DNA from 4 places in the Enterococcus massiliensis genome. Region 1 is predicted to be linked to each of the others. Evidence: predicted binding sites of a transcription regulator. Region 1 holds the regulator's gene; each other region holds the start of a gene.
What was found. The regulator CtsR, encoded in region 1, represses protease genes until heat stress. The targets are predictions, from matches to a motif close to TTGGTCAAAAAAGGTCAAANA.
Positions count from the first base shown of each region.

Region 2: clpP (ATP-dependent Clp endopeptidase proteolytic subunit ClpP) is a predicted target of CtsR. The motif match lies at 3,587-3,607, and genes of this name have one in related genera.
Region 3: clpB (ATP-dependent chaperone ClpB) is a predicted target of CtsR. The motif match lies at 4,055-4,075, and genes of this name have one in related genera.
Region 4: BN1875_RS01225 (ATP-dependent Clp protease ATP-binding subunit) is a predicted target of CtsR. The motif match lies at 4,343-4,363, and genes of this name have one in related genera.

Region 1 is NZ_CVRN01000004.1:67-7,558, forward strand. Features, by position in the region: rRNA gene rrf (5S ribosomal RNA) at 1-57, shown strand, start outside; tRNA gene BN1875_RS01755 (tRNA-Val) at 76-148, shown strand; tRNA gene BN1875_RS01760 (tRNA-Lys) at 152-224, shown strand; tRNA gene BN1875_RS01765 (tRNA-Leu) at 236-317, shown strand; tRNA gene BN1875_RS01770 (tRNA-Thr) at 322-394, shown strand; tRNA gene BN1875_RS01775 (tRNA-Gly) at 404-475, shown strand; tRNA gene BN1875_RS01780 (tRNA-Leu) at 493-578, shown strand; tRNA gene BN1875_RS01785 (tRNA-Arg) at 590-663, shown strand; tRNA gene BN1875_RS01790 (tRNA-Pro) at 699-772, shown strand; tRNA gene BN1875_RS01795 (tRNA-Arg) at 837-910, shown strand; gene BN1875_RS01800 (CtsR family transcriptional regulator) at 1,042-1,509, shown strand; gene BN1875_RS01805 (ATP-dependent Clp protease ATP-binding subunit) at 1,516-3,996, shown strand; gene BN1875_RS01810 (peptidase U32 family protein) at 4,158-5,081, shown strand; gene BN1875_RS01815 (peptidase U32 family protein) at 5,096-6,334, shown strand; gene gor (glutathione-disulfide reductase) at 6,392-7,492, shown strand, end outside.
Region 2 is NZ_CVRN01000007.1:562,910-570,401, forward strand. Features, by position in the region: gene BN1875_RS09965 (ABC transporter ATP-binding protein) at 1-1,636, shown strand, start outside; gene BN1875_RS09970 (NADP-dependent oxidoreductase) at 1,804-2,754, shown strand; gene clpP (ATP-dependent Clp endopeptidase proteolytic subunit ClpP) at 2,872-3,465, opposite strand; gene BN1875_RS09980 (hypothetical protein) at 3,906-4,415, shown strand; gene BN1875_RS09985 (glycerophosphodiester phosphodiesterase family protein) at 4,562-5,308, shown strand; gene miaA (tRNA (adenosine(37)-N6)-dimethylallyltransferase MiaA) at 5,305-6,222, shown strand; gene hflX (GTPase HflX) at 6,219-7,463, shown strand; gene BN1875_RS10000 (methionine gamma-lyase family protein) at 7,447-7,492, shown strand, end outside.
Region 3 is NZ_CVRN01000007.1:1,047,156-1,054,647, reverse strand. Features, by position in the region: gene BN1875_RS12310 (ABC transporter permease/substrate-binding protein) at 1-1,250, opposite strand, end outside; gene clpB (ATP-dependent chaperone ClpB) at 1,395-3,995, opposite strand; gene BN1875_RS12300 (lysylphosphatidylglycerol synthase transmembrane domain-containing protein) at 4,125-5,171, opposite strand; gene BN1875_RS12295 (DUF1294 domain-containing protein) at 5,178-5,450, opposite strand; gene pepT (peptidase T) at 5,608-6,837, opposite strand; gene BN1875_RS12285 (Nif3-like dinuclear metal center hexameric protein) at 6,849-7,492, opposite strand, start outside.
Region 4 is NZ_CVRN01000003.1:143,512-151,003, forward strand. Features, by position in the region: gene BN1875_RS01195 (glycosyltransferase family 4 protein) at 1-358, opposite strand, end outside; gene BN1875_RS01200 (LTA glycolipid anchor biosynthesis glycosyltransferase, IagA/BgsA family) at 374-1,393, opposite strand; gene ptsP (phosphoenolpyruvate--protein phosphotransferase) at 1,878-3,605, opposite strand; gene BN1875_RS01215 (phosphocarrier protein HPr) at 3,605-3,871, opposite strand; gene BN1875_RS01220 (hypothetical protein) at 4,037-4,228, opposite strand; gene BN1875_RS01225 (ATP-dependent Clp protease ATP-binding subunit) at 4,473-6,710, shown strand; gene BN1875_RS01230 (IS1182 family transposase) at 6,685-7,492, opposite strand, start outside.

The DNA.
Region 1 (7,492 bases):
TCTTAGCGCCGATTGTAGTGAGGGGTTGCCCCTTGTGAGAGTAGGACGTCGCCACGCGATTTTAAATAGTAACATGGAGGTTTAGCTCAGCTGGGAGAGCATCTGCCTTACAAGCAGAGGGTCAGCGGTTCGATCCCGTTAACCTCCATATGAGCCGTTAGCTCAGTTGGTAGAGCATCTGACTTTTAATCAGAGGGTCACAGGTTCGAGCCCTGTACGGCTCATTTTCGAATATGCGGGTGTGGCGGAATTGGCAGACGCACTAGATTTAGGATCTAGCGCCTAACGGCGTGGGGGTTCAAGTCCCTTCACCCGCATTAAGCCGGCTTAGCTCAGTTGGTAGAGCATCTGATTTGTAATCAGAGGGTCGAGGGTTCAAATCCTTTAGCCGGCATCGAGAGCTGCGGAAATAGCTCAGTGGTAGAGCACCACCTTGCCAAGGTGGGGGTCGCGGGTTCGAACCCCGTTTTCCGCTTTCGTGCCACAATACACGCCGGGGTGGCGGAACTGGCAGACGCACAGGACTTAAAATCCTGCGGTGAGTGATCACCGTACCGGTTCGATTCCGGTCCTCGGCATTGCATACATTGCGCCCATAGCTCAACTGGATAGAGTGTTTGACTACGGATCAAAAGGTTAGGGGTTCGACTCCTCTTGGGCGCGTAGTCTTTTTACTGCATTAAGACTAATTTTATTATCGGGAAGTAGCTCAGCTTGGTAGAGCACTTGGTTTGGGACCAAGGGGTCGCAGGTTCGAATCCTGTCTTCCCGATTTTGCTTTATTTATTTTTTACTTTACGGTATACTAAGGATAAGATTGATTAATTAAATATTATGCGCCCATAGCTCAACTGGATAGAGTGTTTGACTACGGATCAAAAGGTTAGGGGTTCGACTCCTCTTGGGCGCGTTAGAACGAAATCATAATGGTTTCGTTTTTTTATTTATCTAAGTTTTGTTTATCTTGAGCACCTGTTTCTTTGATTATTGGCTAAAATTGGGTATAATTAAGGTCAGTATTAGTCAAGGGAGGAATGAAGCATGGCTCATCATAATACTTCCGATTTGATTGAAGCGTATTTGAAAAAAATACTTGAAGATAGTGAAATAATCGAGATCAGAAGAGCTGAAATGGCAGATCTTTTTAATTGTGTTCCCTCTCAGATCAACTATGTCATCAATACCCGCTTTACAATTCAACGAGGATACGCGGTGGAAAGTAAACGTGGTGGTGGCGGTTATATCCGCATCGAAAAAGTAAAGATTTCAGATAAACATCATTTTTTGGAACAGGTCAATCAATTATTTGAAAAAAAACTCAGTGAAAAGGACGCATTCGCAATTATTCAGAAGCTTTATGAAGAAGCAGTTTTAACGAGAAATGAGGGGAATTTGCTTTTAGCAGCGGTGGCAAAGAGTACGCTGGCAGATTTTCCAGATGAAGCCGCGATTCGTGCGGGGATATTGCATGCGGTCTTGGAACGATTAAGCTATGAAGATAGGAAGTGATTTTCCATGGATGAATTATTTACAGAACGGGCAAAAGCGGTTTTGACTATTGCTCAAGAAGAAGCAAAAACATTTAAACATCAATCTGTTGGTTCAGAGCATTTGTTGCTGGCATTGGTCATGGAACAAAATGGGATCGCAGGCAAAACATTGCGGGAGCTACATGCAGATGAAACGGATATTCGTGAAGAAATCGAACATTTGACCGGATATGGAACTGTCAAAAATTATCCGGAAGGGGTTTATCTTCCTTATTCGCCACGGGCAAAACAAATTTTTGCTTATGCGGGGGATGAAGCGAAGCGCTTAGGAGCACCCCAAATTGGTACGGAACATTTGCTGTTGGGCTTATTACGGGATGAAGAGATTTTAGCATCTCGAATCATGTCAAATCTTGGATTAAGTTTGCCTAAAATGCGGCAGCTATTAAAACAAAAATTAGGATTAAATGATGTCAAGATGCAAGCGGGAAATCGTCGTCGGCAAACCAAGGCACCGCAAAGCCAAGGAACACCAACGTTGGATAATTTGGCACGGGATTTAACCAAATTGGCACGGGAAAATCGATTGGATCCAGTGGTTGGCCGCGCTAAGGAAGTGAAGCGACTGATCCAAATTTTGAGTCGGCGGACAAAAAACAATCCGGTCCTTGTTGGGGAGCCGGGAGTTGGTAAGACAGCGATTGCGGAAGGTTTAGCGCAACGAATCATTAAAGGGGAAGTTCCTGAGGATATGCAGGATAAGCGTTTAATGATGTTGGATATGGGTGCGTTGGTCGCCGGTACAAAATACCGTGGAGAATTTGAAGACCGTATGAAAAAAGTGATCGACGAAATCTATCAAGACGGTCAGATTATTTTGTTTATCGATGAATTGCATACGTTGATTGGTGCGGGGGGAGCAGAAGGAGCTATCGATGCTTCTAATATTTTGAAACCTGCATTAGCTCGAGGGGAATTGCAAACGATTGGTGCCACTACTTTGGATGAATACCAAAAATACATTGAAAAAGATTCGGCATTGGAACGGCGTTTTGCCCGGGTTCAAGTTGATGAACCAACACCGGAAGAAGCGGAAGAAATTCTGAAGGGGCTGCGTCCACGCTATGAAAAGCATCACGGTGTAGAAATTTCGGATGATGCGTTGCATGCGGCAGTTCAACTTTCCGTTCGGTATATCAATTCACGGCAGCTGCCGGATAAGGCGATTGACTTGATGGATGAATCTTCGGCAAAAGTGCGTTTGGATAAGGCAGACGAGCCTTCTGAACTGGCAAATTTGCGGGAAGAAATCGCGAAATTGATGCGGGACAAAGAAGCGGCTATTCAAAAGCAGGATTTTGAAACGGCGGCTCGCTTACGGACACGGGAGAAAAAAGTCGGGCAACGGTTGGCTGAACTTTCTTTTGCTGAAACAAAAGGTGCTTCCGGTTTTGCAGATCGAGTGACGGCGGAGGATGTTGCGACAGTAGTTTCCCAATGGACCGGTGTTCCTTTGCAACAGATGGAGAAAAAAGAAAGCGAACGTTTGTTGGAATTGGAAGCTATTCTGCATCAACGGGTAGTTGGTCAGGATGAAGCGGTCAAGGCGGTGGCGCGGGCAATTCGTCGGGCCCGCAGTGGGTTGAAAGACCCAGATCGTCCAATCGGCTCCTTCATGTTCTTAGGCCCAACCGGTGTCGGTAAAACGGAATTGGCGAAAGCGTTGGCTGAAGCGATGTTTGGCAGCGAAGATGCGCTGATTCGAGTGGATATGTCCGAGTACATGGAAAAATACAGCACCAGTCGATTGATTGGTTCACCTCCAGGTTATGTGGGCTATGAAGAAGGCGGACAACTGACGGAAAAAATCCGTTCGAAACCTTATTCGGTCATTTTACTGGATGAAGTGGAAAAGGCACATCCGGATGTCTTCAATATTTTGCTGCAGGTTTTGGATGATGGACATTTGACGGATTCAAAAGGACGAAAAGTTGATTTCCGTAATACGATTTTGATCATGACATCGAATATTGGTGCTACACAAATTCGTGAGGAAAAAAGTGTTGGCTTCAATGTGACAGATATCAGCAAAGATTATCGTGCCATGCAAAAGCGGATCTTAGAAGAATTGAAAAAAGCATTTCGTCCGGAATTTCTGAATCGGATCGATGAAACGGTGGTTTTCCGTTCTTTGGGAGAAACAGAGATTCATGAAATCGTGAAAATCATGAGCAAGGCAGTGGTCAAACGATTGGACGAGCAGGAAGTCCATTTGAAAATCACACCGGCAGCCATTGACGTAATCGGCAAAGCGGGATTTGATCCAGAATATGGTGCTCGACCTATTCGACGAGCATTACAAAAAGAAGTGGAAGACCGTTTGAGTGAAGCGTTATTGTCAGGAGCCATCCATCTAGGGGATCATGTGACAATTGGTGCAAAAAAAGGCAAAATCACGTTGACAGTCAAGGAACCAAAAACAGTCAAAAAACTACAAAATGTTTAATGAAAAAGGTCTATCATTTCGATGGTAGGCTTTTTTTGCTGAAAAAAATCGTTAAACCTTCCTTTCCTATCTTTGTCTATTGGAAAGTGGAAAATCCTGTGATACTATTATTTGAGCTATAGTCCCACTTGTATTTTGTGGAATAAGCAAGGAGGTACATGATGAGTGAATTAATTGCAACTGTCGATTCCCTGGAGCAAGCGCAGGCGTTGTTGGCAGTTGGTGTCGATACGATTGTTTTTGGAGAAGAACAATTCGGGTTGCGGCTGCCCCATTCTTTTAGTCGTGAAGAACAAAAAACGTTGGTTCAATTGGCCCATGAGGCGGGGAAAAAAGCCTCAGTTGCTGTCAATGGAATCATGCATCCGGAAAAAATGACACTGATTCCAGAATATTTGGCTTTTTTAGCAGAGATTCAAGCAGATCAGATTCTGGTGGGAGATCCCGGGGTTGTTTACGTGCTAAAAAAACATCCGGAATGGCAGCTTCCCTATATCTATGACGGAGAAACACTGGTAACCAGTGCCCGTCAAATCAATTTCTGGGGAAAAAAGGGAGCAATCGGTGCGGTATTGGCACGGGAAGTTCCTTTTGGTGAAATGCAGATTATGGGTAAAGAGTTGCAGATTCCGGCGGAGGTTTTGGTGTATGGTCCAACCTGTATCCATCAATCCAAACGACCGTTACTGCAAAATTATTATAACTATACTCAGCAAACAGAAGAAACGGATCGTAGTCGAGGGTTGTTTTTATCTGAACCTAAGAAGCCAGAAACGCATTATTCTATTTATGAAGATAGCCACGGGACCCACGTGTTCGCCACGAATGATGTGGATTTGATGAAGGAATTGGGAGAATTGGCTACCGAGAATTTTTCTACTTGGAAATTGGATGGTCTTTTTTGTCCCGGTGAAGCTTTTGTGGCGATTGCGAAGGCTTTCCAACAAGCTCGGCAAGCGATTGATGCTGGGACATGGTCCTTGGAACTGGCAGAAAAACTGAATCAGCAGGTGATTCAGCAGCATCCGCAGCTGCGGGGCTTGGATACCGGTTTTTACTATATTGATCCAGATGAGATTAAATAAGAAGGTGGATACACATGAAACAACCATTAAAGCGTCCTGAGGTATTAGCACCGGCAGGAACGTTAGAAAAATTAAAAACAGCGATCCGTTACGGAGCCGATGCCGTTTATATTGGCGGAAATGCTTACGGATTGCGCAGTCGGGCAGGGAATTTCAGCTACGAGGAAATGGCAGAAGGCGTGGCATTTGCCAAAGCTCATCAGGCAAAGGTCTATGTAGCAGCAAACATGGTCACTCATGAAGGCAATCAAGAAGGCGCCGGAGATTTTTTCCGAGAATTACGGGACGTCGGCATTTCAGCAGTAATCGTTTCTGATCCGGCATTGATTGAAATTTGTGCCACAGAAGCTCCGGGACTACCGATTCATTTATCCACCCAAGCTTCAGCTACAAATTTTGAAACATTGGAATTTTGGAAAGAAGAAGGTTTGGAACGGGTGGTATTAGCGCGGGAAGTGTCGATGGCAGAAGTTGCTGCGATCCGGGAGAATACGGATATCGAGATTGAAGCGTTTATTCATGGGGCAATGTGCATTTCTTATTCCGGCCGTTGTACGTTATCGAATCACATGTCGATGCGTGACGCCAATCGTGGGGGCTGTTCACAATCCTGCCGCTGGAAATATGATTTATTCGATTTACCATTTGGAACGGAACAACACCAAAGTCTAACGGATAAAGGTGCTGTTAATGAAGAATTTTCCATGAGTGCAGTTGATATGTCCATGATTGAACATATTCCCGATTTAATTCAAAATGGGGTGGATAGTTTTAAAATCGAAGGGCGCATGAAGTCCATCCACTATGTTTCAACCGTAGCGAATGTGTACAAAGCAGCTGTGGATAGCTATATGGAAGATCCGGAAAATTATGTCTGCAAGCAAGAATGGATCGATGAATTGTGGAAAGTGGCACAACGAGAATTAGCCACCGGGTTTTATTATGGGACACCTACCGAAAATGAACAATTATTCGGGGCACGGCGGAAAATTCCGCAATATAAATTTATCGGTGAAGTACTGGCTTATGATGAAGCAACCAAGCTGGCAACGATTCGCCAACGTAATCATTTTTCAGTCGCCGATGAGATTGAATTTTACGGTCCTGGGTTCCAACATTTTGACCAAACCATTACTGAAATGTGGAACGAAGAAGGAGAAATGATTGATCGTGCACCCAATCCAATGATGGTGGTAACGATGCCGGTGGTTCAACCGGTGACGCCTGGGGATATGATTCGAAAACGAAAATAGAACCAAAAGAGGGTGACCCGGAGTGGTGCCCTCTTTCATTAAATGGAGGAAAAACAGATGAAGCACTATGATTATATCGTTGTTGGCGGCGGCAGCGGCGGGATCGCTTCGGCTAATCGTGCCGGGATGTATGGCAAAAAAGTTTTATTGATTGAAGGTAATCAGTTGGGAGGAACCTGTGTCAATGTAGGGTGTGTTCCCAAAAAAGTGATGTGGCAAGCCAGTGAAATGATCGAGATGATTCAACGAGATGCTGGAAGCTATGGTATTGATGCAACAATCACCAACTTTGATTTTGCTGAATTAGTGGCTCGGCGGGAAAAATATATTGCCTTCCTGCACAAAGCCTACCAAAGAGGACTGGACAGCAATCAGGTAGAGGTGATTCGGGGATACGGCAAGTTTATCGATAATCATACGATTGCAGTTGGAGAAGAACAATTCACCGCTCCCCATATTTTGATCGCAACTGGCGGACATCCTGGAGAATTGAGAATTCCTGGTGGTGAGTATGTCAAAAGCTCCAACGATTTTTTTCAATTGACGGAAAAACCAAAAAGAATGATCGTGTTAGGGGCTGGGTACATTGCCGTGGAATTTGCCGGCATGGTGCGACAATTCGGCGTAGAGGTCGCTTGGGCCTATCGAAATGAACGACCATTGCGGGCCTTTGATGACATGCTGAGTGATAATTTGGTGGAGATGTATAAAGAAGCCGGGATTGAAGTGTATCCTCAATACGTCGCCTCTCGGATTGAAAAACTGGGGAATGAGTATACCGTCCATTTTGAAAACGGCTCTTCGCTGACAGCAGATTATGTCTTATTTGCCGGGGGACGTTTGCCGAATACCCAGCAGATTGGTTTGGAAAATACAACGGTGCAAGTAGATGAACGTGGTTTTGTTCAGGTGGATCGCTACCAAAATACGACGGCTGAAGGAGTCTATGCTGTTGGAGATGTTATTGGCAAAATTGATTTGACACCAGTTGCCATCGCTGCCGGACGCCGCTTATCGGAACGTTTATTCAATGGCAAGGATCTTTATTTGGATTATAATCTGATTCCTACGGTGATCTTTACCCATCCGCCGATTGCTACAATCGGACTTTCAGAGGCAAAAGCGATCGCCGAATATGGGGAAGAACAAATCAAGGTA
Region 2 (7,492 bases), on a different contig from region 1:
GCCGACAACAGAGATTACAAAAAATGTTGCAGCGGGGGAAGAATTGAATTTTCCTTATATTATCCGCTGTTTGATTTGGATTGCTGCAGTCGGTATCGGTTACTGTGTGACCCAATTGTTGGCGGGGGTCTTAATCTCCAATGTCGTTCAACAAGCGATGCGGGATTTGCGACGGGATATTGATGAAAAAATCAATCGTTTGCCGGTATCTTATTTTGACCGCAACCAACAAGGAAATATTCTTTCACGGGTAACCAATGACGTGGATGCTGTCAGCGGTGCGATGCAACAAGCACTGATTGGGATCGTCAATGCCTTTTTGGCAATCATCATGTCGATTGGTATGATGTTTTATATCAATTCCATTATGGCGTTGATCGCAATCATTATGATTCCAGCTTCCTTGTTAATTTCCCGAGGAATCGTGAAAATTTCTCAAAAATATTTCCAAGGAATGCAAAATTCATTAGGCGATTTGAACGGTTACGTTCAAGAAAACATGACTGGGTTCAGTGTGCTGAAGGTTTATGGTCGTGAGGAACAGACGCTGACGGGCTTTAAAAAAGTGAACCATACCTTGAAACATTACGGCTTTCGGGCGGCGTTTATTTCGGGATTGATGATGCCTTTAGTACAATTAACTGCTTATGCAACCTATATTGCTATGGCGATTTTAGGAAGCTATTATGTGATCGGCGGCGTGATCGTTGTTGGACAACTGCAAGCTTTTATCCAATACATTTGGCAAGTGAGTCAGCCAATGGGTAATATCACTCAATTGTCTTCGATTCTACAAAGTGCTTCTGCTTCTGCAAAACGAGTGTTTGAGATTCTTGATGAACCGGAAGAACCGATGAACGAAGTCGATCAAACTCTGCCGGCAGAAATTCAGGGAGAAGTTGTTTTTGATCATGTTGGTTTTAGTTACGATCCACGGAAACCATTGATTAAGGATTTGAATTTTACTGTTAAAGCGGGGCAAACAGTGGCAATTGTTGGACCAACCGGTGCTGGGAAAACCACATTGATCAATTTATTGATGCGTTTTTATGATGTAAATGAGGGAGCCATTAAAATCGATGGTGTCGATACGAAAAAAATGAGCCGCAGTGCTGTTCGCTCAATTTTTGGGATGGTTCTACAAGACGCATGGCTTTATGAGGGAACGATTGGGGACAATATTCGTTTTGGAAAACTAGATGCGACGGATTATGAAGTCGTTGATGCGGCAAAAACCGCCAATGTCGATCATTTTATTCGAACAATGCCTGATGGATATGAAATGGCCATCAACTCAGAAGGGGATAATGTTTCCTTGGGGCAAAAACAACTACTGACGATTGCTCGAGCAGTGATCTCTGATCCGAAAATCTTGATTTTGGATGAGGCAACAAGCTCCGTGGACACACGTTTGGAAGCTTTGATTCAAAAAGCGATGGATCGAGTGATGAAAGGGCGTACCAGCTTTGTGATTGCCCATCGTTTGTCAACGATTCGTGACGCTGATCTGATTTTGGTAATGAATCAAGGAGCGATTTTAGAACAAGGGACCCATGAAAGCTTGCTGGCACAGGGCGGATTTTATAGTCGCTTGTACCAAAGCCAGTTTGCCGAAGAAGCATCTTTGGAAGAATAAAAATAAGTACATGTTAGAAAACGGTTCTTAGGGGCCGTTTTCTTTTTTTGAAACAATAAAATAGGCGATTGCTCGTGGTTTGATTATACTATAGAAGAGGAACTGTAACCGTTTTTAGCAAAACGGGGCTTTTTACAAGAAGTGATATAAGAATAGGAGTGATTCAATTGAAACGATTTGCAATCAAGGATTACGGACCAGCTAGGGAGGTATTTGAAGAAATTGAGGCAACCCCTAAAGAATTGACTGGCAACCATATTCGCGTAGCTATCAAAGCATTTGCCATTAATCCTTACGATGTCTCTCTTCGTCAAGGGAAAATGCAAGACTTTCGATCATTGAAATTTCCTTACGTGTTGGGAAATGATGGCGGGGGAATCGTGACCGAGGTAGCTGAAAATGTAACTAATTTGCGGGTTGGTGATCGCGTCGTTCTTCATCCAATCGGTGGTGCTTACGGGGAAGAAATCAGTTTACCCGCTCATAAGGCTGCCAAACTGCCGGACGAAATGTCTTGGCAGGAAGCTGCCGGCATGGTGACGACTGGAATTACCGCTTATAACATCTTATTTCATTTGCTGTCTCTGCATTCGGAGGATGTCGTTATGGTAGAAGGGGCATCTGGCGGTGTCGGGTCGTTGTTGGTCCAATTATTGAAACAAAAAGGGCATCGGGTGTTGACTAGTGCATCAAAACATAATGAGGACCATGTGCGTCAATGGCAGGTTGATGGTTTTGCTGCCTACGATCAAGAAGATCCAGGGACAATTTTTGAAAACCAAGCAGATGTCGTTATTGATGCGACAAAAGGCAGTCGTGGCATCGAGGCAGGAGTAAGAATCATGAAGGAAAACGGCACATATGTCGCGCTGAACACGTTGCCTACTGAGGAACAGCGGGTAAAAAAAGGCAAATATCTCCATTTTGGTCCATCAAAAGAGTATTCGGATCAAGAAGCCTTCACCGCTTTGCTAGCTGCCTATGAAAAAGGACAGTTAGAAATCGAAATCGCAGAAGTGCTGCCTTTTGAATTAGCGAGTGTGATTCTTGCCCATGAAAAAATGGAAGGTCATCCGCCCGCTGGCAAAATTATTCTCGCCAAAGAAAGTTTCAAGTAGTTTTCCAAACAAAAAAAGATGGTCTCTTTCAAAGGAAACCGTCTTTTTTGTTTGGAAGGATTTTTTTTTTTGCGAGAAATAGAAAAAAACGACCACAAATGGGTCGTCTTCTGAGATTTAAGCTAAGTTATTGCTTGATTCCATGATTTCGTCGATCAAACCATACTCTTTTGCTTGTTCTGCTGTCATGAAGTTGTCGCGATCGGTATCTCGTTCGATAACGTCCAGGGGTTGACCGGTACGTTCAGCCAAGATACGGTTTAAGCGGTCACGGGTTTGTAAAATATGACGAGCAGCAATTTCAATTTCAGTTGCTTGTCCTTGCGCACCGCCAAGAGGTTGGTGGATCATGATTTCAGCATTTGGCAAGGCAAAACGTTTGCCTTTAGCGCCAGCCGTCAACAAGAATGAACCCATGGAAGCTGCCATTCCTAAAACGATGGTTTGAACATCGGCTTTGATAAAATTCATGGTATCAAAAATCGCCAAACCAGCAGTCACGCTGCCGCCGGGAGAGTTGATATACAAATAGATATCTTTTTCAGAATCCTGCGCATCCAAGAATAAAAGTTGCGCAATGATTGAATTTGCTAAATCGTCTGTAACTTGTCCGCTCAACATAATGATGCGGTCCTTCAATAGGCGGGAGTAAATATCGTAGGCTCTTTCGCCGCGAGATGATTGTTCGATAACTGTAGGAATTAAGTTCATAATTCAGGTTCCTCCTTTAAAATACATGGTAAAATTGTAATTAGTTAGTGGGTGTATAAGATGTTTTGCGAATTAAGTGTACCACAAAATATTTCCAACATCTAAAAGAAAGTATACACGTAAGGTCAATAAAGGTCAAATAGAAAACTTTGCCTTTTAGGTATCAAATGGAAAGCATCTTATGCTAAAATAAATAGCGTACATCTCCTCTCAAAAGAAGATATCAGTTCCACTTTTATTAAGAGTCCAAGAGGTATGAAAATAGCGGGAGAGAATAAAACAAAATTTCCTACCAAGAAAAGTTAATACATTAAAACAAACGAGGATGCCAGTCTCACTATCTCCAAGAAAACTAGTGGGATGGTATACGGCGTGAAAATAAAACTAAATTTTCTAAAAGAAAATTTATTACATTAAAACGAACGAGGAGTGACTTCATGATCGCAGTTGCAGTTTCTGGTTTTATCGGTGTGTTGACGGGGGCGTTAGTCGTCGCCATTGCCTTTAATTTGCGCATTCGCTATGATGAGCGTAAAGAGCAACGCCGCCGCCAGTTGGAACACAAAGTAAAAGAAATCGAGACCCTAATCCAATTAAATAAAAAAATCAACGAGATTCTTCAAAAAAGAGCTGTTTTAATGGATGAATACGTCAGTTTTGACGGCTTTGATGATTGCTATATCACGATTGATGACTTTGCCTATTTGCAATCATTTGCTGCACAAAACAATTTTTATTTGCCAAATTATATTTTAGAAGAATTCTTCAAAAAAATCGCCCAACGAAAGGTGATTTTATCACCGGATGAGACCATGAAAATCGGTGGGTACGCCTATAAAGGTGGACGGGTCATTTTGGAGCATTTTACGGACGATTTGACTGAACTGATTAATGAACGGAAAAATCAATTAAAGACGATTTCTGGCGAAACATTGACCTATTTTTCGTAAACCAATTGTACAACGATAATCTGAATCCTATTGAGGTGACAGAAGACGTTGTACTTTTTTTGTCGAATAATGAAGACAAAGAGGAGCTTTTTTCTCTTTCTTCCTTTTCGTTCCATGATACAATAAGAAGGATTGGAGTGAGGACCATGGCACAAATCGTTGCCCACCGCGGTAGTAGCGGAAATCGACCTGAAAACACATTGCCGGCATTTGCTGAGGCGGTCCGTGTAGGCGCCGATGTGATTGAATTGGACGTTCATTTATCAAAAGACGGTCAGTTAATCGTCATGCATGATGAAGAAGTCGACCGCACCACAAACGGCAAAGGATTCATTCGTGAAAAAACATTGGAAGAAATCAAACGATTGAATGCGGGAAGTTGGTTCAATGCGAAATACCAAGCAACGAAGGTCCCTACATTAAGAGAAGTATTGGATCTTTTATTGATGCGCAATTATCGTGGCGTTTTAACGATTGAATTAAAAACAGACAATTACCATTATCCAGATATTGAAGAAAGAACCTCTCAATTGATTCAAAGCCAAGAGTGGCCCTTTGAGCATTGGTATTGCAGTTTCAATGTCAACTCCTTGGATATTATTCATCGTTTGGAGCCGGAGACACAGCTTGATTTGATTATGGGAGAATCTGAAAAGAAACCAGAATTGGCTGTACGTCGGGAATACATTGAAGGAATTCATCCCAAATATGACTGGCTTTTAACCCATCAAAACGAAATTGCAGACTATCCGTTGGCGATTCGCCCGTGGACATTGGACAAAGAAGAGGCGATTTTAAATTGCTTGAAATTAGGAGTAAGAGGAATCATTACCAATTTCCCTGAAAAAGCACAAGCAATTCAGCAGGCCTATCGACGAGGAAAGACCAAATGAAAAAAGTGTTAGTAATTGTAGGACCAACGGCTGTCGGCAAGACTGCTTTAAGTATTGAATTGGCAAAAAAATTCGATGGAGAAATCATCAGCGGGGATTCGATGCAGATTTATCAGGGATTAGATATCGGTACCGCCAAAGTTAGTCAGGAAGAAATGGCGGGAGTACCACATCATTTGATTGATATTCGGCAAATACAGGAGACTTATTCTGTCGCTGAATTTCAACAAGAAGGTCGAAAAAAAATCGAGGAAATCACTGCACGAGGACATTTGCCAATCGTTGTTGGTGGAACTGGGCTGTACATTCAAGCATTGTTGCATGATTATCAACTTGGAACTGAAAAAGAAGCCGATACTGCTGTACGGGAAAAATATATCCGTTATGCCGAAAAAAACGGCAATCAGCAATTATGGATGCTTTTACAGGAAAAAGATCCAGTTGCTGCAGAAAAAATTCACGCCAACAATCAGCGGAAAGTAATCCGAGCACTTGAGGTATTGGAGCTGACTGGGAAAAGTATCACGCAGGAAACGCCCCCTCCTAAACTTTATGATTATTTTTTGATTGGACTGACCACTAAACGGGAACGATTGTATCAACGAATCAATCAGCGGGTAGACCTGATGATGACGACCGGGTTGATTCAAGAAGCGGAAAGATTACGAGATTTTCCCGAGGTTCAAGCAGCAAAAGGCATTGGCTATCAGGAATTCTTTCCATATTTTTCTGGTAGGGGAACATTGGAGGAAGTTGCTGAGGAAATTAAACTGCATTCCCGCCGCTATGCCAAGCGCCAATTGACCTGGTTTCGTAATCGAATGACGCCGGTTTGGGTGGATTTAATCGAAGAACCTGCATTAAAAAGTTCCTTAGAAAAAGAAGTCGCAGAATGGCTGGAGGAAAAGAAATGACAGAAGAACGTGTAATCTTAGTCGGTGTTGAAACAGAAGAAACCTGGAAAAATTTCGATGAATCAATGACTGAGCTGAAAAGCTTGACCAAGACGGCTCATGGAGAAGTGGTTTTCTCTCTGATTCAAAAACGCCCTCAAGTCGATCGACAAACAGTAATCGGCAAAGGCAAATTACAGGAATTAAAAAATTTGGCAGATGCTCATGAAGCAGATTTGATTATTTTTAATCACGAATTGACACCCCGACAAAGTCAGCTGATCGGTGAAGAAATCGGGTTGCCGGTCATTGATCGGGTGCAGTTGATATTGGATATTTTTGCTTTGCGGGCGCGATCCAAAGAAGGCAAGCTGCAAGTGGAACTGGCACAGTTGGATTACTTATTGCCTCGGTTAGTTGGACAAGGAAAAAGTTTGTCTCGATTAGGTGGCGGTATCGGAACTCGTGGTCCTGGTGAAACGAAGTTGGAGACGGATCGTCGGCACATCAGAAACAAAATCACTGTCATCAAACGTGAATTGAAACAGGTAGAAGCCCACCGTGAACGAACGCGGCAAAAACGCAAAGCGGGACAAACGATTCAAATTGGTTTATTAGGGTACACGAATGCCGGAAAATCAACAATCTTAAATGTTTTGACTCAAGCAGAAACCTACGAACAGGACCAACTCTTTGCCACTCTTGATCCGTTGACCAAAAAATGGCGACTACCAGAAGGATTAGAGGTTACCCTGACGGATACAGTTGGCTTTATTCAAGATCTACCTACTCAGTTGATTGATGCCTTTCATTCTACATTGGAGGAGAGTCAATCCATGGATCTGTTGCTGCATGTGGTAGATGCCAGCGCAGAAGATCGCCTTCAACAGGAACAGACCGTTATAAAATTATTGAAAGAATTAAACTTAGAACAATTGCCTTTGTTGACAGTTTACAACAAGGCCGATCAGCTTTCGGAAGATTTTGTTCCTACACTTTTTCCGAATGTACTGATTTCAGCAAAAAGCAGTCGAGGCAAAACCGATTTGACGGATGCGGTAAAACTTCAGTTAATGGAAATTTTAACCCCCTACACCGTTGCTTTAGGACAAGAGGAAGGGAATCTTTTGAGTCGCACCAAACGAGAAACCTTAGTTTTGAAAGAAGATTTTGACGAAAAAATGCAAAAATATGTAGTAAAAGGATTTGCTTTACCAGATTCTTTTATTATAAGGAGAATGACGAATGAGCTGGACAGATGAGTTGGATGCAGAATTGGTGAGAAAAATAG
Region 3 (7,492 bases), on a different contig from region 1:
ATGTCTCCATTATTGATGGCTTGATAACGCAAAGCCGGCTCCATACTTTGAACGCTTGGGAAATCCAATTGATAGTTCTCCTGAATTCCTTTGTACCCGTCTGAACGGTCGATAAATTCCAACGTAAAACCAGCTTTGATTTGATTTTGTATTTTGATCAAATCTGAAATGCTCTCAATTTGATGTTCCTTGGCAAACGCTTCTTTCATCGCCAATGCATAAGTATTTTGATAAGCCATAGGTTCAAGAAACGTCATCTGATACTGGTCTGTCAGCAATGTTTTGGCTTTCTCATAGGTTTCCTCCGAAGAAAAGGCTTTTCCTTGATCTCCTTCAGGAACTTTGACTAGACTTTCTAAGACCGTACCGGTAAATTCCGGATAAATATCGATTTGGTTGTGCTCTAAAGCACTAAATAAAAAACTCGTTTTACCAAAATTTGGTTTTAATTCGACTTGAATTTCAGGATTTTCTTCTTCAATTAATTCTTTATACATATTAATCAAAATATCCGGCTCCGAGCCTAATTTTCCAGCGATTGTGACCATGGTTCCTTGAAAAGCTCCTGTTTGGTAAATAGAAACACCACCAATCAAAAAAATCAATCCAGCTAAAGTCAGTAACGTATAGCGAGGTTTTAAATTTTGCAGCAAACGAATCAAACTGCTAAACAAAATTGCCAATAATGCAGAGCTGATAGCTCCGATCAATGTGAGCATCGGTGTATTCCGATCGATACCTAATAAAATAAAGGTTCCTAGTCCACCAGCACCGATCAGCGCTGCTAAAGTGGCGGTACCAATAATCAAAACCAATGCTGTCCGAATTCCGGAAATAATTACCGGCAGCGCGATGGGAAGCTCCACTTTGATTAAGCGGCGCATCCGAGACATACCAAATGCCACCGCTGCCTCTTCAATGGAAGGATCAATTTCTGATAAACCAATATACGTATTTTGAAAAATCGGCAACAACGCATAAATCACCAATGCAATCAATGCTGGCGCAGTGCCGATACCGACAAAAGGAATCAATAGTCCCAACAGTGCCAATGAAGGAATTGTTTGTAAAACGCTGGTGATTTGCAGCATAACCTCTGCCGCTTTTTTATAATTTGCCAACCAAATCGCCAAAGGAACAGCAATAATAATTGCAATCAAAAGTGCAATAATCGAAATAGAAAGATGTTGGAAAGTTGCTGAAAGTAGTTCGTCTTTTCGATCAAGAAGCATATCTATAAAAATTTTCATTTCATTTCCTTTCTTTACCCCATTTATTTCAGTATAAAGTAAAGAAGTTTTTCCGCCAAACCATTCGCTTATCGAGAGATTCAGAATTTTTATTTGGACAAAAAAAGACAAGAATCAATTATCTGATCCTTGCCATTTTTTTGGTTATTCCTGTTCGCTATTTTGAAAAACCAATTGATCATTTAACAAACTAATCGTAACTTTTGACTTTGGTAATACTCGTCCAGAAACGATTTCTTTTGCTAACGGTGTTTCTAACTCTCTCGTGATAAAGCGTTTCAATGGGCGTGCACCATAGGCCGGTTCATAAGAATTTTCTGCGATCCAGCTTTTTGATTCATCGGTAATCTCCAATTGGATATCTTGATCTTCCAATCGGTGGGACAATTGGGCGATGATTTTTTCCACAATTCCTTTTACATCGTCCAAACTTAATGGTGTAAATAAAATTGTATCATCAATCCGGTTCAGAAATTCTGGCTTGAAGTGTCCTCGCAATAGACCCATCACTGAATCAGCAACATTTTCAGGAATCTTTCCTTCTTCTGTTACGCCATCTAGCAATAATTGTGAACCAATATTACTGGTCATAATCAACACAGTATTTTTAAAATCAACCACACGACCTTTAGAATCCGTCAAACGGCCATCATCTAATACTTGTAGTAACAGATTGAAAACATCTGGATGGGCTTTTTCGATTTCATCCAGCAAGACGATCGTGTAAGGATTGCGACGAACCGCTTCTGTTAGCTGTCCGCCTTCTTCATAGCCGATATAGCCTGGAGGCGCACCAACTAGACGAGAGACAGCATGTTTTTCCATGTATTCACTCATATCGATTCGAACCATATGTTCTTCTGAGTCAAACAGATTTTCTGCCAATGCTTTGGCTAATTCCGTTTTCCCGACACCAGTTGGTCCTAAGAACAAGAAAGAACCAAGGGGACGATTAGGATCCTGCAGGCCTGCACGTGACCGGATGACTGCATCTGACACGGCATCCACTGCTTCATCTTGCCCAATGACCCGTTGATGGAGGGTTTCGTTTAATTTTAATAGTTTTTCCCGTTCTCCTTCAACTAATTTCGTCACCGGAATACCTGTCAAACGGCCAACAACTGCCGCAATTTCATTTTCAGTCACAGATTCTTGAACCATTCGAACGCCTTCTGCTTTGCCTTTTTCTTCCAGCTCATGTAATTCCTTTTCTAATTGAGGAATCGTTCCATGTCGTAAAACAGCTGCTCGTTCTAAATCATAATTATTTTCTGCATCTTCTAACTCATGCTTTGCTTTATCAATTTCTTCTCGTTTATTAGAAATTGTGTTAACTTCTTCCTTTTCCGTTTCCCACTGCATTTTCATGGCATTTGCTTCTTCTCGAAGTTCCGCCAATTCTTGCCGTAAAATTGTTAAGCGTTTCTTAGAAGCATCATCGGATTCTTTTTTCAATGCAGCCTCTTCAATCTCCAACTGCATCAACCGACGTGTCACTTGATCTAATTCAGTAGGCATGGAGTTCATTTCCACGCGGATACTGGCACTAGCCTCATCCACTAAATCAATTGCCTTATCCGGCAAGAAACGATCTGTGATGTAACGATTAGACAAAGTTGCAGCTGCAACTAATGCGTTGTCGTGAATATTCACCCCATGATGGATTTCAAAGCGTTCTTTTAGTCCCCGTAAAATCGAAATCGTATCTTCAACAGTCGGTTCTTTCACGAGTACTTTTTGGAAACGTCGTTCAAGTGCTTTGTCCTTTTCCATGTATTGACGGTATTCATCCAATGTGGTCGCACCAATCGTATGCAATTCGCCACGAGCCAGCATGGGTTTCAATAAATTACCGGCATCCATACTGCCTTCTGTTTTTCCAGCACCAACGATGTTATGAATTTCATCGATAAACAGAATAATATGTCCTTCTGATTTTTTGACTTCTTTTAAAACTGCTTTTAAACGTTCTTCAAACTCCCCGCGGAATTTCGCTCCAGCAATTAGGGCTCCCATATCCAGGGAAAAAATCGTTTTATCCTTTAAATTTTCCGGGACATCTTTTCTTACGATTCGTTGTGCCAACCCTTCCACAATTGCGGTTTTTCCGACACCTGGCTCACCAATCAACACTGGATTATTTTTGGTTTTTCTGGATAAAATTCGTATGACGTCCCGAATTTCTTCATCTCGACCGATAATCGGATCCATCTTGCCATTTTTTACTTGTTGAACTAAGTCAACCCCATATTTTTCCAAGGCTTTGTATTGTTCTTCCTGATTTTGTGAAGTCACTCGGTCTCCACCTCGCATTTCTTCAATATTTCTACGTAATTCTTTTTCATTGATTCCATGATTAAGTAAATATTTTGTCAAAGGATGATTTTTTAAGCGCATCAAAGACAACAATACAATCTCTGTAGACAAGTAATCATCTTGAAAAGTTTCCCGCAAACGATCTGCTTCCGAAAGCAGATTGAAAAGGTTCTGACTCATGCTTTGTCCGTACTGCACGTTGCCGCCTTCAATTGTTGCCGCCTGATCCAATAATTCATCGACCTTGGCCTCAAAATCGTCAACCTCTACTCCAGCATCCGTATAAAAATTACGACCAAAATGATTTGGCTGTAAGAAAATTTTCCATAAATGAGCAATATCAATGTCTTGATGGTGACGAGTAATGGCAATTTGTTGTGCTTCTGCAATCGCTTCTTGCAGTGTGCTTGTCATTTTTTCTATATTCATAAAATTTCCTCCCATCTTTTGTATGAGCAACTTTCTCTCACAAAATAAATTATACACCTTTGGTCAAATATGGTCAAAATAATTGCTGTCTATGAACAAAAAAATTCCTTGGTTGAAAAACCAAAGAATTCACTCGCTTTCTGTACTATTCTCTTTTTTTATTTCTTTGATTTCCGTGCGGATCACTTTTCTTTTTTCTGCCAAAATATACACAAAACCAATCAAAAACGGCCAGATATAGGAGGCAAAGCGATAGAGCAGCATGGAAGAGACTGCATCAACCGTACCGACAAGCGGACGAAACAATAGCAGATAAACAAATTCGAAAGAACCGATACCTGCTGGTGAAGGAATGACTCCTGCTAAAATCACAGTAAAACTGATCAATGCAAAACTCAATAAAAAGTCTAATTCTGGATGACCATTAACTAACACAACATAAGGAATCAAATACCATGCAATCAGCTTTATCAGATTCCATAAATAGATTCGCAACATTGCCGTCCGATCCTTCAACACCCGATACATCGTTTCCCGCAAAGAATAGATCTGAACATTGCATTTATCCACGATTCCTCGTAATTTTTCTGATTTGAACAATCGGTGACTGATTTGAACAAATAGAACTTGAAGTCGCACACTTACTGACAAAATAATCAGAAAAGCAATAATGACAAAGGTTAAAATCATGCCGGCAAGAATAAAGGGAATCATTTTGGGCGCATGAGCATAAAAAAGTGAAAATTGAATAATCAGCCCCACAAGCGCATAGGTCAAAACAGCCGCTTTGTACATAATCATATGCAGTGCTGTGACTCCAATTCCTTGAGAAATATGAAGGTCTTTTTTTCGATAAAAATTAACCTCAGAAATCAAAGTTCCTGCGCCAAAGGTTATGAAACGATAAAAAGCAGAATAACTTGCGGTCCAAAGTCCATCTATCCCACGAAATCGCGGCTGGAAGACCGTCGCAATCTCTTTAATTGAATATCCTTCAAGCACTTGATACAGTGTTCCTAAAAAAAGTACGCCTAAAACAACGGCTAAACTGGTGTCTTTCAATTCGATAAAAATTTCAGTTAAAGAGCCCCGCAACAAATAATACATCACACCAAAGATGGCTACGAGTAAGGCAATATTGATAATCAACTTAATTTTTGAATTTGACTTCATGATCTACTCCTACAAAACGTATATTGCCAACGCGACATCCACCAAAATCCCAATAATAAAGCAAATGGTGAATTTTCGCTTTAAGGTTTTGTGATGAAAAATATGCTGCGCCAACAATCCGCCTAATCCGCCACCAACAACGCCCATAAATAACAAATTTGATTCCGGAATACGCCATTGTTGTTTTCTTGCTCGATGCTTATCGTAGCCCATTAGGAAAAAAACATAAAGATTGATCAAAATAAAATATAAGTAAAGTGGTGCCCGTAAAAATTCATTCATAGGTTCTTCGTTTCCTCCAATTCCTCATTACAGGATACCGTAAAATTTAAAGAGTTGCAAAGATTCTTTGAGTTAAAAAAGATGCTTTAAAAAAAAGAACCAAACGGCCCATTAAACTTTTTAGAAAGCCGGGCTCGTTTAGCTCTTTATTCATTCATTACTTTGCATTCAATTCAGCAATTTTCACGATGACATCTGTCGCTTTTTCCATCGATTGTAGACTGACAAATTCAAATCGTCCGTGCATATTTTCGCCACCAGCAAAAATATTTGGTGTTGGTGTACCCAATTGAGAAATTTTTGATCCATCGGTTCCACCACGAACAGGTTCAATGATTGGTTTAATTCCCAAATCAATCATGGCTTGTTTGGCGATTTCCACAATACTCATATCTTTTTCGATGATTTCCCGCATATTATAGTATTGATCATACATATGAATAGAAATTCGTTCTTGATCGAAAGCTTCATTCAGTTTCGTTTGAATTTCTAGTAATTTATTTTTCCGGGCTTCGAAGCTAGTACGATCGTGATCCCGAATAATATAGCTCATTTTTGCTTCTTCGGGTGTTCCTTCTAAAAACATCAGATGGTAAAAACCTTGGTATCCTTCCGTTTTTTCCGGTACCTCTTCTGCCGGCAGTAGATTTTGAAAATCAATAGCCAATTGCAGTGCATTGATCATCGTATTTTTTGCCGTTCCGGGATGAACATTTTTTCCTTGAATGGTGATTTCTGCTTGTGCAGCATTGAAGGTTTCAAATTGTAATTCACCAACTGGACCACCATCCATCGTATAGGCATAGTCTGCACCAAATTGCTCTACATCAAATTTATCTGCACCAACACCGATTTCTTCGTCTGGTCCAAAGGCAACTTTAATTGCCCCGTGCTTAATTTCAGGATTTTTAAGTAGAATTTCCATTGCGGTCATGATTTCTGCAATTCCAGATTTGTCATCAGAGCCCAATAAAGTCGTGCCGTCTGTCGTAATCAATGTTTCTCCACGATAGTTACGCAAATTAGGAAAATCTTGAACATTCAAAGTGAATTTTCCTTCTTCATCCAATTGGATCGTTGATTCACCATCGTAATTTTCAATGATTTGCGGATTCACATTTTTCGCATTAAAATCTGCTGTATCCATATGAGAAATGAAACCGATCGTTGGAACTTTTTTCTCTGTGTTGCTTGGCAAGGTTGCAATGACATAGCCATTTGCTTCATTGTAAACAACCTCTTGCAAACCTAGGTCTTCCAATTCTTTTTTCAACAATTGGGCAAAATCCACCTGTGTCTGTGTTGACGGTGTTTTACCGCTGGTTGCGTCAGAACGCGTTTCTGTTTTTACATATCGTAAAAAACGAGGTAATAAGTTTTCGTACATTTTTTTCTCTCCTATCGAAATTGGAAGGGATTCGTATTTGTCATCGATGGAATACATTCGATGGTCCATTGCTCCTCCGCTTTCCATTCATTCATTTTTTCTATAAATTTAGGAATACATACACGTTCAATATTATGCCCTGGATCAATGACCGTCAATCCCTTTGCTTGCATGTCGTGGGCAATATGATACGTAACATCACCAGTAATATACACATCGGCGTGTTTTTTCAGTGCATCTTCATAAAACTTTTCTCCACTGCCACCACAAATCGCAATTCGTTGAACCGTTTTATTTGGATCAGCGGTAATCAAGCGCAAGCCTTCTAATTCAAAAACATCTTTTACTCGTTCACACAATTCGTTGATCGTCAAAGGCTTCTCCAGCATCCCCATCCGACCGATTCCATAGGTCATTGGCAGATTGTTTAAAGGCAGGATATCAAAAGCCGGTTCCTCGTAAGGATGAACGGTATACATCGCCTGCAAAACAGCAGCTTCTTTTGTTTCAGGAAAAATAACTTCGATTCGTGTTTCCTGAACTTCCTCTTCCTGATTTGCCTGACCAATTGCCGGATGCGCCTCAGCAGTAGGAGTAAAACGTCCTGTACCAGTCATCGAATAACTGGTGTGATGATAATTGCCCTGTTTACCAG
Region 4 (7,492 bases), on a different contig from region 1:
CGTACATGGTGTGGTAGGTATGGATCACAGGAATCTTCAATTTTTTTCCAACCATTTTTCCCAACATTCCTGCACCAAATTCTGTGTGGGTATGAATCAAGTCCAGTTCTAATTCCTTAGCGATAAGATAGGCATACCACATGCCACGAACAACGATTCGTCGATCCTTGAACGAAACAAACGGTACACTTGGCATTCGGATAATATCTTCTTCCATTTCCTTCGCATTCGGGTCAGTTGTTGTAAAAATATATACTTCATGCCCTTTATGCTCCAGTTCATCCTTCAATGTTTTGATCGATGTCGCAACACCACTGACCTGCGGAAAATAGGTATCCGTAAAAAATCCAATTTTCACTTTACTTCCTCCAAACTACATAACAGTTTCATTTTCCAAAACCTGTTCATAAACAGCTTTCAATTCCTCACCGATTTTTCGAATACTCTTACCTTTAGCTGTTTCATACCCTGCCAAAGAAAGATCCGGTACTTTCTGTTCAACGATTTCTTCAATTCGATTAGCAAATTCCTGATTATCTTTTGCCATGTAACAGTTTTGTTCATTTTGCAGCCAGCCTTTGTAGACGGGAATATCCCGAACTAAAACCTTCTGCTTACTTGCCAGTGCTTCTAAAACCACGATACCTTCCGTTTCTTCATAGGAAGGAAAGAAAAAGAGATCTGCACCAGAATATGCGCCTTGGATAATCTCTCCCTGAATATAACCAGGGAAAAGAACGTTATCAGGATGATCTTCCTTTACGATATTTCGAATATTTTTCGGAATCGTGTACATTGGCACATGACCAAACCAGATGAAAAGGTACTCAGGAAATTGTTTGGCTAACTCGACAAAATCAACGATTCCTTTTCGCTCAAAGAACAAGCCCACTGAAATAATAACTTTTTGCTCTGGTGATAAATGAAAATATTCGCGGAATTTTTGTTCTTTCTCTGGATCAGGTGCATATTTTTCTAAATCAATACCGTTTGAAATCGCAGCAATTGGCACGGTCAACCCGTATCCTTCCAGTAATTCTTTGGAATAGGGTGTTGGTGTAATCAATTGATCGGCTTTTGAATATAAGCTGACTAAATATTTTTTATAAATAGGTGATACTTGATTGGAACCGATGAAAGAGTTTCGAAAATCCTCTTCGGTTGAATGGGCATGGTAAATAACTTTTTTACCTGCACGACGAGCTTTGCTTACCATATTATAACTATTGACACCGTATGTGTTGATGTGCAAAATATCATAATCTTCATCATGAGGGTCACAGGTATATTCCACCCCAACCTCACTTAATGCTCGCTTTTGGTGGGATAATGCTCGACCAATCCCTGATTTTTCAAGCATCTTTTCTCCTTCGAAATAAAGTAATACCTTCAAAGAGAATATCCTCCTTGTTCTTTTTCTGGTTGAAATTTTTTTCAAAATTTCTTCCGATTTTCACGCCGTATATCATTCCACTAGGATTCTTGAAATAAGTGGAACTGACATCCTTGTTCTTTTTCTGGTTGAAATTTTTTTCAAAATTTCTTCCGATTTTCACACCGTATATCATTCCACTAGGATTCTTGAAATAAGTGGAATTGACATCCTTGTTCTTTTTCCGATTGACATTTTTTTCAAAATTTCAACCAGTCGTCATGTCATACCAGCATTTCATTGAAATACTGAAAACGGTAAAAACAAGCTTTTCCATCTGGCGTTACAAACATTATAGCACAGCAAGGGCAAATGTATCTCCAACTATAGACCTAGATTTGCTGGAAAACACCTTACAAATTTGATAGATTGGGTGCCCTTTAAAAAAACAAAAAGAAGAGCAACTTTGCGAATTTACAAAGTGCTCTTCCTCTTTTTGAAAAATCTATTTTACGTATTGTTCAACTAAAGCAACAACTTCTTCAAGTGTGTCACATTCTTTCAACGCACGATCAGCAAGCTCTTGCATATCAGTAGTTGTCAAACGTTTCATCAAGCTACGAGTCTTCAAGACTGAAGTCGCACTCATTGAAAATTCATCTAAGCCCATTCCTACTAACAATGGTACCGCTGTTTGATCTCCTGCCATTTCGCCACACATTCCAGCCCATTTACCTTCTGCATGTGCTGCATCAATTACATTTTTGATTAAACGTAAAATTGAAGGATTATAAGGTTGGTATAGGTACGAAACGCGTTCGTTCATCCGGTCAGCCGCCATTGTGTATTGAATCAAATCATTGGTTCCAATACTGAAGAAATCAACTTCTTTTGCGAATTTATCTGCTAAAACAGCAGCCGCAGGAATTTCGATCATAATCCCAACTTGGATCGTATCCGAAACAGTTACACCTTCGCTAATCAATTTTTGACGTTCTTCATTGTAGATTTTTTTCGCAGCGCGGAACTCTTTCAATGTTGCCACCATTGGGAACATAATCCGTAAATTGCCGTGCGCAGAAGCACGCAACAACGCACGCATTTGTGTACGGAACATATCGTCTCCTAAGTCGGATAAACTGATACGCAACGCACGATAACCCAAGAATGGATTCATTTCATGAGGCAATTGCAGATAAGGAAGCTCCTTATCCCCACCGATATCCATCGTACGAACAACAACAGGTTTGTCTCCCATGCCTTCCAATACAGCTTTATACGCTTTGTATTGGTCGTCTTCAGTAGGAAAATCAGCAGAATCCATGTATAAGAATTCTGTACGATACAAACCGATTGCTTCTGCGCCGTTATTACGTACGCCTTCTAAATCTTTTGGCGTACCAATATTAGCAGCTAATTCAAAATGTTTGCCATCAGCAGTGATTGTTTTTGAATTTTTTAGTTTTTCCCATTCTGCTTTTTGAGCAGCATAGTCTTCACCAATTTTAATAAATTCTGCTTTTTGATCTTCAGTAGGGTCAATGATAACGTCCCCTTCGATCCCATTCACAGCTAAAATATCGCCAGCTTTGACTTTGGCAGTAATTTCTTTTGTTCCCACGATTGCAGGAATTTCTAAAGAACGAGCCATAATCGCAGAGTGCGAAGTACGTCCGCCGATATCCGTTACGAATGCTTTAACAAAGTTACGGTCTAATTGTGCCGTATCACTTGGAGTCAAGTCATGCGCCACGACAACAACTTGTTCGTTGATCATTGAAGGATTTGGTAGAGAAACTCCTAACAAATTCGCCAAGATCCGTTTTGCAACGTCACGAATATCTGCTGCGCGTTCTTGCATGTAAGCATTGTCATCCATCGCTTCGAACATACCGATATACATGTCGGTAACATCTTTCAATGCTGATTCAGCATTGACTTTGTTATCTTTCACGTTTTGCTTGATTTGACCAACCATTTCTGGATCACTAAGAACCATCAAATGGGCATCAAATACTTGCGCTTCTTCTTCACCGAGACTTTGCGCTGCTTTTTCCCGAATTTGAGTCAATTCATCGGTAGACTTTGCCAAAGCGTCGTCTAATCGTTTTTCCTCAGCGTCAGTATCTTCTACTGAAACTTTATTGAAGGATAAATCCGGTTGAACTAGCAGGTAAGCTTTTGCAACGGCAACTCCGTCACTTGCGGCGATCCCTTTTAGCATTTCAACCATTATTCAGATAATCCTTCTTTCTTCATTGTGTCAACGATTGCTGCCATTGCGTCAGCTTCGTCAGCACCTTCAGCAGTGATGGTAACGTCTGATCCTTGGCCAACGCCTAAAGACATAACGCCCATGATTGATTTTAGGTTCACTGATTTGCCTTTGTATTCAAGGTTGATATCAGAGTTGAATTTGCTAGCTGTTTGAACTAATAAGGTAGCTGGACGTGCGTGGATTCCAGTTTCTGCTACTACATGAAAGTCTTTCTTTTCCATAATTGATTGATCTCCTTTATTAAACAAAGTTTTTTGTTAGGGTTTTTTCTGCTTTCTACAACGTAAAAAAGACATCTAAAAAATTCCCTTTCAATTGTAAAGATTACCATTTTTTTGCCAATCTTACAACCGTTTTCTACCAATTTACATTGTTTATTCATTGGTCTAGCCTTGATTTTTCTGATAACGGTAAATAATCCTGCCATTTAAGCCGGCTTCCCCGACAAAAGCGGTACGGTCTTCGCATTTTAACCATGCTTCTCGAAAAATTAAAAATTCTGCTTGCTCAACGATAATTTCTGAAAGGTCGCCGCTGCGAAGCTGCTGCAACTGGCCTTCATATGGATTTTCAACCATTGACGCACCTCCTCACCTGTCACTATTTATATAGTATACTTGTTTTTCATTTTTCGACAATTGTCAAAGAGCAAATAGTTGCATCTTAAGCAAAACTTGGTATAATAAAAACCAAAGGTCAAAGATGGTCAGTGAAAGTATTTCCATTTTTTGATCTTCTATTGAGTTTATCTTTTTACGAAACGCAGGATTCGCGTTAAAATTAATTCGTAGTAAAAACGGTATGAAAGGTCGTGACTATTCTATGCTTTGTCAAAATTGCGGCAAAAATGAAGCAACGATCCATTTATACGCAAATGTAAATGGTCAGAGAAAACAGCTTGATTATTGTCAAAGCTGTTATCAAAAATTAAAAAATCAAAAAGGAAGCCAACAAAATATGATGCAACAAGATCCATTCGGGTTTGGCAGTCTTGATGATTTGTTCCGACAAATGTCTCGGCAAATGCAACAAAACGGTGCTCCCGAACAAACACCCCCCACTCAATTCGGCGGTGGCAATAACTTTAACGGTGGACAACCTCCACAAGGAAATCGGCAAGCCAATGGACTGCTGGGAGAATATGGAATCAACATTACAGAACAAGCTCGTCAAGGAGACATTGATCCAGTCGTTGGACGGGATGAAGAAATTCAACGAGTGATTGAGATCCTTAACCGCAGAACCAAAAACAATCCCGTTTTGATTGGTGAACCCGGTGTCGGTAAAACGGCAGTTGTTGAAGGTTTCGCTCAAAAGATTGTCAATGGTGATGTCCCACAAAAATTAATGGACAAAGAAGTGATTCGTTTAGATGTCGCCTCCCTTGTTCAAGGAACAGGTATCCGTGGGCAATTTGAAGAACGGGTTCAAAAATTGATTGAAGAAGTCAAACAGGCAAAAAATGTTATCCTATTTATTGATGAAGTACACGAAATCGTTGGTGCTGGTTCTGCCGGCGACGGAAATATGGATGCAGGAAATATTTTAAAACCTGCTTTAGCTCGTGGCGAATTGCAAATGGTAGGTGCTACAACGTTAAACGAATATCGAATTATTGAAAAAGATGCAGCCCTAGAACGTCGGCTTCAACCCGTTCGTGTGGAGGAACCTTCTGTAGAAGAAACCATCACAATCTTAAAAGGATTGCAACCTCGTTATGAAGACTATCACCATGTTAAATATACGGATGAAGCAATCGAAGCTGCTGCTGTTTTATCTAATCGGTATGTTCAAGATCGTTTCTTGCCGGATAAGGCCATTGACTTGTTGGATGAAACCGGCTCGAAAAAGAATTTGACGATTCAAATGATCGATCCAAAAGTTATCGAAAAGAAATTAGCCGATGCCCAAACCCAAAAACAACAAGCCTCACAAGAAGAAGATTTTGAAAAAGCCGCGTATTATCGCGACCAAATCAACAAACTTCAAAAAATGAAAGAAAAACAAATCAGTGACGAAGAAATACCAGTCATCACCGAAAAAGACATGGAACAAATCGTAGAAGCTCGAACGGGTATTCCAGTCGGTGAGCTGAAAGAAAAAGAACAAACACAATTGAAAAATTTGGCTACTGACCTAAAAGCTCATGTCATTGGACAAGAAGACGCGATCGATCGTGTGGCAAAAGCCATTCGTCGAAATCGTGTAGGACTTGGGAAACAAACTCGACCAATCGGTTCCTTCTTATTTGTCGGACCGACTGGCGTCGGAAAAACAGAATTGGCCAAACAATTGGCATATGAATTATTCGGCTCAGAAGAATCCATGATTCGTTTCGATATGTCTGAATATATGGAAAAACACAGTGTTTCTAAATTGATTGGTTCTCCTCCTGGCTATGTTGGTTATGAAGAAGCTGGACAATTGACCGAAAAAGTTCGTCGTAATCCTTACAGTTTGATTTTATTAGATGAAATCGAAAAAGCTCACCCAGATGTATTGCATATGTTCCTGCAAATTTTGGATGACGGTCGTTTGACGGATGCACAAGGTCGCACTGTCAGCTTTAAAGATACCTTGATTATTATGACAAGTAATGCCGGTACCGGAAAAGTGGAAGCCAATGTTGGCTTCGGAGCAGCCCGTGAAGGAATTACTCGATCCGTTTTAGGACAATTAAATAATTACTTCACACCAGAATTCTTGAACCGTTTCGATGGCATCGTGGAATTCAAGACACTTTCAAAAGAAGACTTGTTGACGATTGTCAATTTGATGCTTAACGATGTAAACAAAATGTTGAGTGCTCAAGGAATCCATATTGATGTACCAAAAACTGTTCAAGAAAAATTAGTTGACTTAGGTTACAATCCAGCAATGGGTGCCCGCCCTCTTCGCCGAACGATTCAAGAACAAATCGAAGATGGTGTAGCGGAATACTATTTGGATCATCCAAAAATCAAAAACTTAAAAGCAAAATTGACCAAGGATGGCAAAATCGAAGTAGTTGCTAAAAACGCTCCTAAAGAAAAAACTACGGAACCAGAAACAAAAGAATAAGTAAAAAGAGCTTGGGACATAAGTTCCAAGAATCATAAAATAGACGACCGAAAATCGTAAAAAGAATTTTCGGTCGTCTGTTTTTTAGATTATTGGAAGAAGCTTCCTTGGTTGCGGGCATGTTCAACCTATACTTCCTTAAATTGATCGCCATTAGTGCAAACCCAATCTCATTGTGTGTCTGCTGTTTTCCTCGAACAGAGAACCGAGTAAAACCTAAACAAGCCTTCAAATGTCCGAAAGCTGGTTCAACGTCAATTTTTCGTTGACGATAGATTTTACCGGTTTCTTCTTCTGAAAGTAGCTGTTGAATCGTTGCTTTAAAGTATTCCCAGTTCATGTTCTTTTGAATCTCACGATTCTTGTCACCCTTTGCTTTTGTACACTGGCTTCGAAGAGGACAATTCGAACAATCTTCACATTCATACCGTTTTAAATATCGTTTAAATCCATATTTATCTGTACGAATAGAATAATTGCGAAACCTCATTTTCCGTCCATTAGGGCAAAGAAATGTATCATCTAATTCTTGATACGACCAGTTTGCGGGAAGAAACGGGTTTTGTTTAAATTTTTTCTTTTGTTCTTTATGATACATGGCATAGGTAATGAGCGGTATCCGTTCATGGTCTTCTAAAATAGCTTGATAGTTTTCTTCTCCTCCATAACCAGCATCCGCGACAATATAGGTTGGTAGCTCAAAGAAACGCTCTTTTAAAGTAGTTAAAAAGGGGCGCAGTGTTCGTGTATCCGTTGGATTTGAGAAAAGATCATAGCCTAAA